DNA from 2 places in the Halobacillus seohaensis genome. Region 1 is predicted to be linked to the other one. Evidence: riboswitches for the same ligand, from Rfam matches in the RefSeq annotation. Region 1 holds a riboswitch; the other holds the start of a gene.
The links. Region 1 has a riboswitch for S-adenosylmethionine ahead of ACFQIC_RS11945 (phosphoadenylyl-sulfate reductase). Riboswitches for the same ligand answer to the same signal wherever they lie in the genome.

Region 2: another riboswitch for S-adenosylmethionine. It lies ahead of ACFQIC_RS14855 (sulfite oxidase-like oxidoreductase); the one in region 1 lies ahead of ACFQIC_RS11945 (phosphoadenylyl-sulfate reductase).

The regions. Positions count from the first base shown of each region.
Region 1 is NZ_JBHSZV010000029.1:61,757-64,911, reverse strand. It holds gene ACFQIC_RS11950 (inorganic phosphate transporter) at 1-667, opposite strand, end outside; gene ACFQIC_RS11945 (phosphoadenylyl-sulfate reductase) at 664-1,398, opposite strand; SAM riboswitch class I at 1,535-1,642, opposite strand; gene ACFQIC_RS11940 (hypothetical protein) at 1,895-2,104, opposite strand; gene cobA (uroporphyrinogen-III C-methyltransferase) at 3,041-3,155, opposite strand, start outside.
Region 2 is NZ_JBHSZV010000038.1:17,834-20,988, forward strand. It holds gene ACFQIC_RS14850 (acetyl-CoA C-acyltransferase) at 1-967, opposite strand, end outside; gene ACFQIC_RS14855 (sulfite oxidase-like oxidoreductase) at 982-1,647, opposite strand; SAM riboswitch class I at 1,727-1,833, opposite strand; gene argH (argininosuccinate lyase) at 1,920-3,155, opposite strand, start outside.

The DNA of each region.
Region 1 (3,155 bases):
AGAGCAGACTTCCGAGGGCAATGAAAATACCTCCAGTCAGCAGTCCAATATTTTTATTTAAAACATCAGCACCGACGAGTGGGCCAATGGCGTTTGCTACGTTATTCATACCTGCAGCAAATGCTTCTAACAAGCCTGTGATGATGAGTAGAATCGATAACAGTTTCGTTAGTTTATTCGATGGTAAAAAAGCGGGGAATTTATCCTTAAGACGTTTCAATAACATTCCAGATATAAACGTGATGAAAAAAGCTGCCACCGGAATTATCACCCAGAAGGCGATAATTTCTAATAAATTCCTTAAATAAAGCTGCTGCAAGGAAATACCTACACCAACGATCGCTCCTATCGTAACCTCACTTGTGGAAAGAGGGATGCCTATGATGTTTGTGAAACATAACGTAATAGCTGATACAAATAGAATGATGGCTGCAGCTTGAATGGTTAGTTTGTCTGAAGAAATTAACCCTTTCCCGATGGTATCAACAACTTCTCCTCCCCACAAAGCCCCAAGCAATCCTCCCACACCACTAAGTAGTAGAGCTATTCGTTTCTTTTTAATAACTCGAGCCCCATATACAATCCCCATAGTAGCAGCTGATCCACTAGCTCCCACATTAAAGGCAAAGAAATGAGCAGCTACTAAACATAAAATGATAAGTGTCATGAAAGGGAATCCTTAGTGGACGGACCGTGAAGCCCGCATTCTGTCTTCTCAAACCCTTGCCATCTACCCGAACGATCATTGGGGTTGTCAGATGGAGAAGTGCATGGCATGCATCCGATGCTTGCATAGCCCTGATCATGAAGATCATTATAGGGAAGGTTATTTTCTTTTATATGATTCCATACATCCTCCCACGTCCAATGGATTAATGGGCAAATTTTAATGGAACGAAAACGGTCATCTTTATTTATAAAGTCTGTTTTACTTCTACTCGGAGATTGTTCCCTTCTTAACCCGGATACCCAAGCGGTTGCTCCCTCTAGAGCATCTTCTAATGGTTTGATTTTTCTAATAAAGCAACACTGGTTCGGATTCGTATTCCATAGTTTTTCTCCATGCTTCTGTGCCTGTTCTTCTAAGGTTAGATCTGCCTTTTTCATCGTAATTTGCAGCTCAGGAAAACGACTTTTTATTTGATCAATAAGGTCATAAGTCTCTTGAAAATGAACATCGGTATCGAGAAACACGATGTGTGCATCTTTTTTTACTTGTGAGATCAAATCGAGAAGTACGATACCTTCTGCTCCAAAACTGCAAGCATACACGATGTCATCATAAGTCTGGTAACCCCACTCCAATACTTCTAGAGCCCCTTTTTTCTTTTCGTTTGCATAACCCCCATTAAAAGGGTCCTCGGAAAATGAATCGTATGTGATGACTTGATTACTCATATATATCCCCCTCTTATAGTCAAAAAAGAAGCACAATGCGATATAGCCGTTCTACCTCTAGTTATTTAAGTCAGTTTTAATTAAAAAATCCTCTTCCTATATAAATGATAAGAAGAGGATGAGAAATCGAATCCTCTTCTTATCTCTCAAGCAATAGTGCCTGCTGGAATTAGCACAGTACTTCAAAACAAAGTCTGATGCCGAAGCTTCCAAGGGCCAGTCCCTCCACCTCTCTAGATAAGAAAATTTTTATGTGATTAATTGGAAATATACATCATGGATTTGATGCTGTCAAAGCCGTTTTCAAGGTGTTTTTGATTAAAAACCGACCAAAACCCTTCTATCCCTAGTGTTTTAGTCGGTTTTAAAAATCAGAAAATTTTTTTGACTGCCGATTTTTGTTCCGTTTCTTAACACCATACAAGAGGACAAACAGCACCTAAAAGTTATCGGTGTACTGTTTGTCCTCTTGTATATAACGATACAGTTCTTCCGATCATTGCACAGTTTCATTGGAAACCAAAAAGCGTTCAGTTTTCACAGCCTCCTCCACTCGTTCCTTTAACAGGTGGACTAGATTAGGGTGACCTCTTAAATAATCACAAATGACAAACTCTTGATCATCACTTAGTTGAAGATCACCTACGAATTTTTCCATACCTTCCATTAAGATTCCTGTAAATAGTAGGTATGGTCCCCATTTCATAGTGAATTGCAGCCTCTAATAACAAAACATTTGTTAATCATTGTCCTGATTTATACGGTGGTTTCCGTTACCAAGGCTGGCGTTAGAAGGTCCGGGAAATCACTCGCTTTCCGTGGACATGAGGTGAGCTTCCTCAGGCTACGCCTTGCGGGATCTCACCGATCATGTTCATCCCACAGGAGTCTCATAATTTCCCGGACCTTCTTGCTTTCGTGAGGAGAACGGAAGCATCAGATGTGGTGATTCAAGTGAAAAGCATTCCTTACGAGTGAGAATTGCGCTGGAAGGTGCCTTCTTGCCTATCGCTTAAAGCTTCGGATTATTCAATAAAAGAATCGTGGTTCCGTTGCTTTTCATCGGAGCATGGGGGATGGGGTAGGCATACACAACAGGTAATCTCCTATCCTTCCTATAAACACGCTATCACACCCGATTTTTAACTTATCTAATGGCTCAATCTGTGATGGCCCTATCCCCTGATCTGTATCAGGCTTCAATTGGCGTTATATCAGATATCTCATGCTTTAACAGGGACGGTAGAACGGCACGATTTCGATAGAAACATAAGGCAAGGGGCGGTGGGGAAGGGGGAGACTCCTGTGGGATACGCGGGTTAGATGAGACCCCGGAAGGCGTTAGCCTGAGGAGGCTCAGCGCACGCCCACGGAAAGCGACTCCTTCCCCACCGCCCCTTTCTCCACACAATCATCTCGGAATCGAGTCTTCAACAATCCTGCTAAGTTAGCGCAACAAGCACAACTTCGTCAATGTGCATAACTATTAGTATGTATACCCTTTTCGTGAGCATCGGATATTGTTACAAATATAAGGGCAGCCTTAACTGGAAAAAAGTGTTGTATTTTAATAAGCAAAAACTGTGTCAACTCTTTCAAGCGGTCACACTTGCATATACAATTACTCCCCTTTACCAGGAATTCATGCTTCAATCGCAGTCTGTTCAGTCATCTCTTGATTCATCATTTTCAATTGGTGCAAACGATCACGGAATCGCACCACTTCCCCAACCACAATCATCGCAGGGTTACGTATC
Region 2 (3,155 bases), on a different contig from region 1:
ATTCATTCATACTAGCAATGGCAACACTCGCAAACGCCTCGTTAATTTCATATAAGTCCACGTCATCTTTCCGCAAACCATGACGTCTTAACAATTTATCGATCGCGTCAGACGGTTTTGTATGAAGGCTTGAATCTGGACCAGCCGTTTCTGACCAGCCAATAACACGAGCCAATGGTGTTTTGCCTATTTTCTTTGCATATTCTTCAGAAGCAACGAGTCCTACACTTGCTCCATCAGACATTTGTGAAGCATTTCCAGCAGTTACCGTACCGCCGTTTCGAAAGGCTGGTCGAAGTTGGCTCAATTTCTCAAGAGTGGACTTAGCCCGAATTCCCTCATCTTGAGAAACCTCTTCCTTTCCTGTATGTACGGCAACTATCTCATCATTGAGCCGCCCTTCTTCTTGGGCAGCAGCCGCCTTTAGTTGAGATCTTAAGGCAAATTCATCCTGCTCTTCACGTCCAATTGAATATTTTTCATTTTGTAAATCTGTTGATAATCCCATCGAAGTATCAGTAAGAGAACACCAAAGCCCATCATAAATTAACGTATCTGTGAACTCTACTGGTCCAGTAGCTAGTCCATTTCTAATCGGAGCCACATGCGGCGCATTTGTCATAGAGTCAAAGCCGCCTACTACATATAATTGACCTTCAGCAAGCTGAACTCGTCTCGTTGCATCCGCAATAGATGCTACTCCAGCTAAGCAAACATTGTTAATCGTAATCGCCGGAGTCGACCAGGAGATTCCTGATTTCGCAGCTACCGTTCGCGCAGGATTCTGTCCTTGTCCTGCCTGAATAACTTGCGCCAAAATAACACCGTCCGCTTCTTTTGCCTCAGGCACACGACGAAGTAGTTGCTCTGTTGCCTGAACTCCAAGATCCTTCGCACCTAGCTTCGCTAAACCGCCTTTCCACTTTCCAAATGGCGTTCGAACTCCTTCTAAAATAACTACTCCCATAAGGGCACCTCCCTTTAATAATCAAATTCCTTTACTTTCCATTTATCCTCTTCCATTTCCACTTTTCCATCAGTAAACCGCTGTTCTTTAAACGGATCTCCATAATGGTGAAAACCATTCTCTTCCCAATACCCAGACTGATCGGATACTCGAAACTCAAAGCCACGCACCCACTTCACACTTTTCCAAAAGTAAAGATGCGGAACAATTAGACGAAAAGGCCAGCCGTGTTTTTCAGTAAGCGGCTTTCCGTTGTACGAATGGGCAAGCATCACATCTTTTTCGTATAATTCCTTAATTGGCAAATTCGCTGTGTAACCATAATCTCCGTGAATCAAAACATGCTGAGCTTCATTCTTGATCCCGAGAAAAGGCAGTAAATCCTTAAGAAGCAAACCTTCAAACTCATTATCAAATTTAGACCATCTTGTCACACAATGAATATCTGCAGTGATCTTAGACTGAGGCAGTTTCCTTAAATCATCATAAGAAAAGGTTAAGTTTTCTTTCACTATCCCATTGATAAAAAAACTCCACTGCTCCAAATCGTACGAAGGAACTTCACCTACTGTTAATATTGGGAATTTCTCTGTCAAAACCTGACCAGGAGGCAAACGGCCGCCAAAATCATCCTTTACTTCAGGTACTTTCGACCGTTTTAATCGCTCCGCCTTATCCATAACGCCATCACCTTCCTAATCCATTCCATATAAAAAGCCTCTTTCGCAATGAAAGAGGCAGAAGATTTTGCTTCAACCTCTCTCATCTCCCGGACACACTTTTGTCCGTTGGAAGTAGCACCGTTGTCATAAGACCGGTTGCCGGGCGTCGAAGGGCCAAATCCCTCAGCCTGCTCTAGATAAGAGTGGTAATCGATATGAAGTTAATTGCCATACTACAAATAAATAAGATGAAAGTCAATAATATTTAGAAAATTCCGCGAAAGTTCCTATTACTTAAGATGTTGTTTCGCCAACTTCAGTTGTTCCCTCACTTGCTCAAATCCAGTGCCGCCCTCACTTATACGCGCGGCCACTACATGGTCTGGTGCCAATTTTTCATAAATATCATCCTCAAACAAGTCAGAAAACTCTTTGTACTCCTCAAGCGTCAAATCAAGCAAATATTTCTGCTTCTGGATCGAGTAAAGCACTATCTGACCTATTACCTCATGAGCCTGACGGAACGGAAGACCTTTCACAGCTAAGTAATCCGCAATATCTGTCGCGTTCGAATAATCTTCATTCACTGCCTGACGCATATTAGAACTTTTTACTTCCATAGAAGAAAGCATAGGCGCTAGCAACGACAACGCACCATCAAGCGTATCAACCGTATCAAACATACCTTCCTTGTCCTCCTGCATATCCTTATTGTACGCAAGCGGAAGACCTTTAAGGAGCGTCAATAACCCCATCAAGTTGCCGTAAATACGACCCGTCTTTCCACGCAAAAGCTCAGGAACATCAGGATTCTTCTTCTGCGGCATAATACTAGATCCCGTACAAAACGCATCATCCAATTCCACGAAATCAAATTCCTGACTACTCCAAAGAATCAATTCATCCGAAAGTCTAGAAATATGGGTGATTAAAATGGAAGAGATCGACAAGAATTCCAGAATAAAATCCCGATCACTGACGGCGTCCAATGAGTTTGGATAAACGTTTTCAAATCCGAGTGTCTCAGCCGCCATCTTCCTATCGACAGGATAAGGCGTTCCAGCAAGCGCTGCTGCACCAAGCGGAGACCAATCAATACGCTTCACACTATCTTTCAAGCGTTCCTTATCACGTTCAAACATCCAGAAATACGCCAGAAGGTGATGAGCGAATGAAACAGGCTGCGCTCTTTGCAAGTGAGTGTATCCTGGAAGAATCGTGTCCACATGAGATTCTGCTTGACTTGCCAGTGCATTTTGAACCGCTTCAACTAGCTGAATCAAATAGTTCGTTTTTTCCTTGAGGTATAAATGCATATCTGTTGCTACTTGATCATTACGGCTTCTGCCTGTATGCAGTTTCCCACCAACAGGACCAATTTCATCAATTAATAGTTTTTCAATATTCATATGAATATCTTCATGTTCAACAGAAAATTCTACCTCATCATTTTCAATTTTCTTCTGAATGATGTGCAGTCCTTCGGTAATTTGTGCAGATTCCTCTTCTGTAATTATGCCACACTT